2 regions of the Mesorhizobium sp. CNPSo 4661 genome follow, and region 1 is predicted to be linked to the other one. Evidence: predicted binding sites of a transcription regulator. Region 1 holds the regulator's gene; the other holds the start of a gene.
What was found. The regulator PhoB, encoded in region 1, activates phosphate uptake and scavenging genes when phosphate is short. The targets are predictions, from matches to a motif close to TGTCATNNANCTGTCAT.
Positions count from the first base shown of each region.

Region 2: a site for PhoB is predicted at 1,898-1,914, ahead of AC0YKC_RS18705 (acid phosphatase). Genes of this name have one in related genera too.

Region 1 covers NZ_JBWGIO010000005.1:153,717-158,469, forward strand. The annotation lists gene pstA (phosphate ABC transporter permease PstA) at 1-22, shown strand, start outside; gene pstB (phosphate ABC transporter ATP-binding protein PstB) at 19-822, shown strand; gene phoU (phosphate signaling complex protein PhoU) at 843-1,550, shown strand; gene phoB (phosphate regulon transcriptional regulator PhoB) at 1,567-2,256, shown strand; gene AC0YKC_RS09240 (ROK family protein) at 2,584-3,825, opposite strand; gene xylF (D-xylose ABC transporter substrate-binding protein) at 4,192-4,753, shown strand, end outside.
Region 2 covers NZ_JBWGIO010000012.1:3,679-8,431, reverse strand. The annotation lists gene AC0YKC_RS18720 (dihydrofolate reductase family protein) at 1-117, shown strand, start outside; gene AC0YKC_RS18715 (hypothetical protein) at 210-434, opposite strand; gene AC0YKC_RS18710 (cytochrome-c peroxidase) at 586-1,851, opposite strand; gene AC0YKC_RS18705 (acid phosphatase) at 2,058-3,590, shown strand; gene AC0YKC_RS18700 (putative bifunctional diguanylate cyclase/phosphodiesterase) at 3,664-4,753, opposite strand, start outside.

The DNA.
Region 1 (4,753 bases):
CGGACGCAGAGAGGACAGATGAAACCGATGTTGTCCACCGACCTGAACGTAGCCGACACGACCGTCGAGAAGGCCAAGATCGAGGTCAAGAACCTCAATTTCTACTATGGCCAATCGAAGGCGCTGAAGGACATCAACCTGTCCTTGCCGGAGCGCAGCGTGACCGCCTTCATCGGCCCGTCGGGCTGCGGGAAGTCGACGCTGCTGCGCGTGCTCAACCGCATCTACGAGCTCTATCCGAAGCAGAGCGCCGAGGGCCAGGTACTGCTCGACGGCAAGAACATCCTCGACCGCTCGCAGGACCTCAACCTGCTGCGCACCAAGATCGGCATGGTGTTCCAGAAGCCGACGCCGTTCCCGATGTCGATCTACGAGAACATCGCCTTCGGCGTCAGGCTGTATGAGAAGATCAGCAAGGCCGAGATGGACAGCCGCGTCGAGTCGGCGCTGAAGCGCGCCGCGCTGTGGAACGAGGTCAAGGACAAGCTCAACGCCAGCGGCCTCAGCCTTTCCGGCGGCCAACAGCAGCGCCTGTGCATCGCCCGCACCGTGGCGGTGAAGCCCGAGGTCATCCTGCTCGACGAGCCGGCCTCGGCGCTCGATCCGCTGTCGACCGCCAAGATCGAGGAACTGATCGACGAGTTGCAGGCCGACTATACGATCGTCATCGTCACCCACAACATGCAGCAGGCGGCGCGCGTGTCGAGGCAGACGGCGTTCATGTATCTGGGCGAGCTGGTGGAGTTCGACCGGACCGAGAAGATCTTCACCTCGCCCCGCGAAAAGCGCACGCAGGACTACATCACCGGCCGCTTCGGCTGAGTTCATACGAGGACATCATCATGGCCGAACATACCGTCGCCTCCTTCGACGAGGATCTGAGGCAGATCAGCCGGCTTATCAACGACATGGGCGATCTGGCCGGCTCCATGGTCGGCGGCGCGACCAGGGCCCTGCTCGAAACCGACAATGCGCTGGCGCAGCGCGTCGTCTCCGACGACGCCATCATGGACGCGCGCCAGCGCGAGCTTGACGACCGCGCCATCACGCTGATCGCCAAGCGGCAGCCGATGGCGGACGACCTGCGCAACGTTGTCGGCTCGATCCGCATGGCGGGCGATCTCGAACGCATCGGCGATCTTGCCAAGAACATCGCCAAGCGCGTTGGCGCGGTCGGCGTCAGCACCGCGCCGCGCGACCTCACGCATTCGATCGATTCCATGGCGCAGCTGGTGCTGATCCAGGTCCAGGCCGTGACCCAGGAATATATGGTGGGCGACGCCACTGCGCTGGCCAAGCTGCGCAACGACGACGAGCGCATCGACGTCAAATACACGTCCGTCTTCCGCGAGCTGTTGACCTACATGATGGAAGATCCGCGCAACATCACCGCTTGCACGCATCTTCTGTTCTGCGCCAAGAATCTCGAGCGCATCGGCGACCATGTGACCAACATCGCCGAGAACGCCTATTATGTGCTCACCGGTACGCAATTGCCCGCCAACCGTCCCAAGCAGGACGAGACGGCAATGTCGGCGCCGGCGGCCTGACGAGAAGGTTACCCCGATGATCGCGCCACGCATCATGGTGGTGGAGGATGAGGAGCCGCTGGGGGTGCTGCTCCGCTACAATCTCGAATCCGAGGGTTACCAGGTGGAAGTGGTGACCCGCGGCGACGAGGCCGAAATCCGCCTTCAGGAAAACGTTCCCGACCTGCTCGTGCTCGACTGGATGGTGCCGGCGGTTTCCGGCATCGAGCTCTGCCGGCGCCTCAGGATGCGGCCCGAGACCGAGCGGCTGCCGATCATCATGCTGACGGCGCGGGGCGAGGAAAGCGACCGCGTGCGCGGGCTCTCGACCGGCGCCGACGACTACCTGGTCAAGCCGTTCTCGACGCCGGAATTCATGGCGCGCGTCAAGGCGCTGCTGCGCCGCGCCAAGCCGGAGGTGCTGTCCAGCGTGCTCAAGGTCGGCGACATCGTGCTCGACCGCGAGTCGCATCGCGTCTACCGCAAGAAGAGCGAGATAAGGCTCGGCCCGACCGAGTTCCGCCTGCTCGAATTCATGATGCGGCATCCTGGCCGCGTGTTCTCGCGCAGCCAACTGCTCGACAATGTCTGGGGCGAGACGATCTATATCGACGAGCGCACGGTGGACGTCCATGTCGGCCGCTTGCGCAAGGCGGTCAACAACGGCCGCATGCCCGACGTCATCCGAACCATTCGCGGGGCGGGTTACGCGATCAGGGAGGATTAGGGATAGGGCGCGGAAGCGCTGACGGCTCCGCTCCCGGCATCTGCGATGGTGATTAGCCGAGACGCTTCTAGCGTCGTCATCCACGGGCGGAGCAAGGAGCGTAGCGACGCAGCGCAGACCCGAGGATCCATTCCGTGACTTCGACGTGCCGGGGCGGTGCAGAATTCTGCTCCGCTGCGCCTACGATCGAAGTAACGGCATGGATTCCAGGGTCTTCGCGACGGAGCTTCGCTCCTGCTTCGCCCTGGAATGACGAAGCTGCGGGGCCATCGCTAATCTCAAGCGTCTGCTGCTGTCCTCAGCGACCAGCGGTCACTTCAAAGCCGCTCAGGCCACGTTTTTTCCGCTGCCCGCTCTTGCCTGCATGCCCGGCGCGAAAATCTCCTGGTCGACGAAGGTCAGCGCGCGCATGGCGCAGCCTTCGCGGATCAGCGGCAGCTCGTTAGGCTCGGTGTCGAAGGAGATCGATTCCGAGTGCTGGCCGCCCGCGGTCTGGGCGATCGCCGCCCTTAGCGCCGGCTCGATCAGGTCGAAGGCGGCCGCGCTGACGCCGACCATGGCCACGGGCGCCGGGTCGATGAGGGCGAACAGGCTGCCGAGACCGAAACCAAGCGCCTCGCCGGCCCGACGGTAAGCCTCCCGCTCGGGGCCGTCCTTCTCGCGCGCCTTGGCGGCGAGGGCTCGCATGTCGGCGTCGCCGACGTCGACCGGCTCGGCGTCCTCGCTCATTTTCATGGCGCTGCGCCAGATCGCGTAATTGCCGGCATAGGCCTCGACGCAGCCGCGCCGGCCGCAGCGGCAAAGCGCGCCGCCCGGGCGGTGGATCATGTGGCCGAATTCGCCGCCCGAGGAATGCGTGCCGGTGAACAGCGCGCCCTTCAGCACCAGACCCATGCCGATGCCGTGCGACAGGAGGATGGCGATGAAGTCGTCGCGATAGCGCTCGGGGTCGCGCCATTGCAGCGCCACCGCCATCATGTTGCAGTCGTTCTCCATGGTGGCGGGGATGCCGAATTCCTGCTCGAGGATGTCGGCGAAAGGAATGCCGGTCAGCGGCGTTATCGGCGACCACAGCATGGCGCGTGCGTGGGAATCGGTGATGCCCTGGATGCCCATGGCGATGCGGGCGACGCTGCTCACCTCGAGGTCGGGATCCTGCAGTCGGCGCCGGACGATCGCCACGCATTCGCCGATCAAGTCGTCGCGGGGCATGACAAGCGTGTCCAAGCGCTGCTGCTCCTCGGCGACCACCTGGCCGGCATAATCGATCACGGCGACCGACAGGAAGTTCAGCGACAAGACCACGGTCAGCACCGCGGCGGCTTCAGGGTTCAGCGCCAGGCCGATCTGCGGCCGGCCGCGTTTCAGCGCCGTCGGCTCGCTGGCCTTGCTCTCGGTGAGAATGCCTTCCTGGATCAGATCGGCGGAGATCGCCGAAATGGTCGAGTGGCTGAGCCCGGTGGTGGCGGCAATCTCCGTGCGCGAAGGCTGGCCGGCGCGGCGCACGGCCGAAATCACCATGGCGCGGTTGCGCCGGCGCAAATCGTCGTGACGGATTCCGACCGACATGTCTTCGCACGTCCTCCCCGGTCATCGCGGCCTTGTGATGATGCCATGGCCTAGCGTTGACACGCCAGACGGTTCACCATTTGCGGAAACGGCGAACCGTCTGTCTTTTGTTCTGACGCAATTCCGGGCGGAAAACCGCTGCGCACTTTTCCTGGAATTGCTTCTGGATACTGGCAGAAGCCAAGGTCCATGTCATTATTTATTGCGGGTGTCGAAAAAAATGTTCGGACCCATCAAAACCCATCAGAATCGCAGTTGACAGCGTCGTTTTGCTGGATCACTATTTTTTTGAGGCTCGAAAAAAAGCCTCTCTACCGGCCTTCGGGCCAGTCTGGGTCGCGCCGCACAGAGCGCAGGGAGGATATCATGAAGAAATTCGCAGCCGCCATCCTGGCGGGCGTTGCCATGTCGCTGACGTTGGCGTCGGTCGCCGAGGCGAAGGACAAGGTGATCGGCGTCTCTTGGTCGAATTTCCAGGAAGAGCGCTGGAAGACCGACGAAGCGGCGATGAAGGCAGCCATCGAGGCCGCCGGCGACAAGTATATTTCGGCCGACGCGCAGTCCAATCCGGGCAAGCAGCTGACCGATGTCGAAAGCCTGATCTCGCAGGGCGCCAATTCGCTGATCATCCTGGCTCAGGATGCCTCGGCCATCGGTCCGGCGGTGCAGAAGGCGCTCGACGAAGGCATTCCGGTCGTCGGCTATGACCGCCTGATCGAGAACAAGGACGTCTTCTACCTGACCTTCGACAACAAGGAAGTCGGCCGCATGCAGGCCCGCGAGGTGTTCAAGGCCAAGCCGGAAGGCAACTACGTCTTCATCAAGGGCTCGGGTTCCGATCCGAACGCCGACTTCCTGTTCTCGGGCTCCATGGAAGTGCTCAAGGCGGCGATCGACAGCGGCAAGATCAAGAATGTCGGCGAGGCCT
Region 2 (4,753 bases), on a different contig from region 1:
GTTCTGGGCAGCGGCCGCCGCATCTTCGACGAGGGCGGTTTTGGCAGGCTGAAGCTCCTCGGCTCGAAGCCCTATGCCAGCGGCATGGTGGTGAGCCGCTACGCACCGGCGCAATGAGGGGCAACACCGAAGTCGCGCTGCCCTGAATCAATCCGCTTGAATCAATCCGGCAGCGCGGCTTCTCAACCGCCTGTTTGGCCGTGCCTTTCCTAGATCGGCTGCGAGCCGCCTCCGCTGACCAGCCGCAGTTGCGCGGCTGGCCGGCCGGGCCGTGGCCAGGCCGCCTGGTCGTTGCCTGCGGCAACGAACCAGCTGGCCTCGCGCGATGTCAGGCCGATAAGCACCCGGCCGGCATATTCGGCCGGCGCGCCATTGCCCGCATCGAACACCGCCCAACTGCTGCCGGGCGGCTCCTGCACCGCGACGAACCTCATCGGAGACTCCATCTGTGAAGAGATGGGCAACATAGCAGACGCGACTTGGCGTTCCTATGACGTGGCTCACATTGGCACACATTTACGGTGGATAGACGGCCCCGGCTGCAAGCATGCCGTGCGTCCCCATCAATCGCCTTGGCCGCTTGCCTTACTGCCCCGCCTGGTCGGCGTCGGTCAGCGTGCCAAGGAAGGCGACGATGTCGTCGATCTCGGCGTCGCTCAGCGCCGGCTTGTCGCCGGGCTTTCTACCGTTGAACGGCGGGTCGGTGTTGAGGTTCGGCCAGTAAGCCTTTGGCAGGTCGTCGAATTTGTCGACCGTGCCGTCCGCCATCGTCGGATACCAGCGCGCCGGATCGCTGTCGCGGCTGGCGTAGAAGGCGACCGCCTCGCGCAGGGAGTGGAAATAGCCATTGTGGAAGAAGCTTTTGCGCAAGGCCACGTTGCGCAGGGTCGGCGTCTTGAACAGGCCGCAATATTCGGCGCGTCCCTTGAAATCAGTGCGCAGCGGACCGCACAGGCCAAGGTCGACGTAATTGGGATCAGCATTGGCGGGGATCGCCGGGTTGCGCGGCACGCCAATCGCGATCAGGCCGTAGTCGGTGAATTGCGGCGGCTCGCCGTCATTGGCGGGTTCACTGAGATGGCAGCTCGCGCAATTGCCCTTCGCCCCGTCCTCGAACAGCATACGGCCGTGCAATTCCTGCGCCGAGAGCTGCGCCTTGCCGGCGAGGAAGGCGTCGTAGCGGCTGGAATAGGGATAGAAATCGGCGCTGCTCTGCTCGAACGTGCCGAGCGCTTCGACCGCGGCCTCGAAAGCGTCCTGCGGATGGTCAAGGACATCGGCGCCGAACGCCGCCTTGAAGGCGTCGGCATAGGGCGCCTTGCGCAGGCTGGCGACCACCTGGGCCTCATCCTTATTGCCCATCTCGAAGGGCGACAGCAGCGGGATCCTCGCCTGGTCCTTGCCGTGGTCGGCGCGACCGTCCCAGGTCAGGCCGCCGGTCGGGCCGTTGTCGACGCTCTCGTCGCCTTCGTCCTCGGAGTCGTAAAAATGCTCGGTGAAGGCCGGCGCCGCCTGCAGGTAGCGCAGCGATGGGACAGTGCGGACGCCCGGCTGGTCGAGCTTTGCCCCGCCTATCTCGACCGGCGAAGCCGAGGCCGGTCCGAAGGCGTGGTTGGGATCGTGGCAGGACGAGCAGGCCTGCTTGCCCGAGGCCGAGAGCGAAGGGTCGAAGAACATCTGCCGCCCGAGCGCAGTCAGCGCGTCGGCGCGGGCAAAGGCGTCCTGGCGCGACATGGGGCCGGGATGGACGCCGGAAGGTTCCGCGGTGTTGGCAGGCGCGGTCAAGCCGACCGTCAGGGCAGTCAGAAGGGCGATCGTGTGATTTTTCCGTCCCATCGTCTGTGGCGACATCCCTGATTTCCTTCGCCAGATTTCGTTCGCGACGTAAGGATCGAGTGCAACGGATTGATGACCGGCGTATTCGCTCACGAAACCGTGTTCGGCCGGGGCGGAACTGTCACAAAGGTGACAACGCGCCGAAGTAGCTGGGCATAGATGCAGGCTGCTTGCCTGCATTGCCGTCCTCCAGCCATTCCCAAGCCACGAGGCATTTCCCGATGACCCGGTCCTTTCTCTCGCTCTGCCTCGCCTCCACGGCGCTGGCATCGCTCTCCGTTGCTGCCCACGCGGCTCCTCCCGGCTACGACAAGATCGACACCGTCGTCGTCATCTACGCCGAGAACCGCAGCTTCGATAACCTCTATGGCGGCTTCCCCGGCGCCAACGGCCTGGCCAATGTCTCGCTCGACCAGGCGCGCCAGCTCGACCGCGACGGCAAGCCGCTTTCGGAATTGCCGCCGGCATGGGGCGGACTGACCGGCAAGGGCGTCACCCCGGCGGTGACGGAAGCGCAGAGCGCGCATCTTCCCAATGCCGCTTTCGCGATCGACGACCCCAAGGGCTTCAACGAAAGCACCAACGTCGTCACGCACGACCTCTGGCACCGCTTCTACCAGGAGCAGATGCAGATCGACGGCGGCCGGAACGACAAGTTCGTCGCCTGGGCCGATTCCGGCTCGCTGGTCATGGGCCATTACGACGGCTCGAACCTGCCGATGTGGAACATCGCCAAGAAATACGTGCTGGCCGACAATTTCTTCCAGGGGGCCTTCGGCGGCTCCTTCCTCAACCACTTCATGCTCGCCTGCGCCTGCGCGCCTTACTATCCGAACGCCGACACCAGCCCGGTGAAGGGCCAGATCGCCGTCGTCGAGCCGGATGGCGTGACGCTGAAGCCGGCCGACAATTCGCCCGCCTCGGCGCTGGGTGGCGTGCCGAAATTCGCCAATGACGGCGCCATCACGCCCGACTTCTACGCCGTCAACACCATGCAGCCGCCTTACCAGCCGAGCGCCAACAAGCCGGCGGAGGGTGGTGACAAGGCGCTGGCCGATCCGGCGCAGCCGACCACGCTGCCGCCGCAGCACGAGATCACCATCGGTGACCTACTGTCGCTGAAGGGCATTTCCTGGGCCTGGTATTCGGGCGCCTGGCAGGCGGCGCTCGACGGCAAGAACGCGACGCCCGTGCCGAATTTCCAGTTCCACCACCAGCCCTTCAACTATTTCGCGGCCTATGCGCCGGGCACGCCCGCTCGCGCCGAGCACATCAAGGATGGCGGCCTCGACGGCGTCGAGTTCATCAAGGCGATCGACGACGGCAAGCTGCCGGCCGTCACCTTCTACAAGCCGCAGGGCAACCTCAACGAGCACGCCGGCTATGCCGATGTGACCTCTGGCGACCAGCATCTGGCCGACCTCGTCGCGCATCTCGAAAAGAGCCCGCAATGGGCGCATATGCTGGTCGTCGTCACCTATGACGAGAATGGCGGCTTCTGGGACCACGTCGCGCCGCCCAAGGCCGATCGCTGGGGCCCGGGCAACCGCATCCCGGCCTTCATCATCTCGCCCTATGCCAAGATGGGCATGGTCGACCACACGCAGTACGACACCACCTCGATCCTGCGCTTCATCACCAACCGCTACGACCTGCCGGTGCTGCCGGGCATCGTCGCCCGCGACAAGGCGCTGCGCAACAACGACCAGCCGCCAATGGGCGATCTGACGGCGGCGCTCGATCTGACGAAGTAGGCGTTGAATACCCAAAGAAAAGGCCCGCTTCGGCGGGCCATTTCGTTGGCCTGGCGCCGGACCGCTGAACCGCCTATGCGGTCAAGGCTGCGTGCTGCTCGAAAAACACATGCAGCTGGGAGGCCGGCATAGGCCGCCCGAACAGCCATCCCTGGACATCCGTGCAGCCGTTCTCCCTGACCAGCAGATACTGGTCTTGCGTTTCGACACCCTCCGCCGTGGTCGTCATGCCGAGCGTGCTGCCGAGTTCGGCGACGGCCTTGACGATAGCCCGGCTTTCGCTGCTCTCGCACATCAGGCTGACGAAGCTGCGATCGATCTTGATGCGGTCGAACGGAAACGACCGCAGGTAGCTCAACGAGGAGTAGCCGGTGCCGAAGTCATCCATGGCGATGCTGACGCCAAGGTCGCGCAGGCCGTGCAGCGTTTGGATCGTATGCTCATTGTGGGCCAACAGCACTGACTCTGTGATCTCTAGCTCCAGCCGTGACGGCAAGAGATTGGACGTGGCGAGCGCCGAGGCAACCTGAAGCGGCAGACCCTGCTGCTTGAACTGGGCCGGCGAGAGATTGACGGCGATCTTGACCGGCTGAGGCCAACTGGCCGCGTCTGCGCAGGCTTGCCGCATGATCCACTCGCCAAGCCCTTCGATAACCCCGGTTTCCTCCGCGAGCTGGATGAATTCGCCCGGCGGCAGCAGGCCGAGCCGCGGATGGTTCCATCGCACGAGGGCTTCAAAGCCGGTAAGCTTGGAGGTCTTTGCGTCGTGCAGAGGCTGATAGTGCAGCACGAACTGATCCTGCGCCACGGCAAGCGCCAGTTCCGCTTCGAGCAGGCGACGCTCCTGCAGGCGCGCATCCATTCCCGGCTCGAACGACCGGCAGGTGCCTCGGCCTTCCATCTTGGCCTTGTAGAGCGCGAGGTCGGCGTTGCGGATGAGGATTTCCGAGCTGTCGCCGTCGTCGGGAAACACAGCGATGCCGACGCTGGCGCCGATGCCGATCTTGTGTCCCTGGATCACGAATTCCGCCGAAAGCGCGTGAATGGCCCGGCTGGCCAACCCGCCGGCCTGCGCGTCGCTGTCAAAAAGCAACTGAATGACGATGAATTCGTCGCCGCCGACCCGCGCCACCATCGCGGTTTCGCCGGCCTGCTGCCTGAGG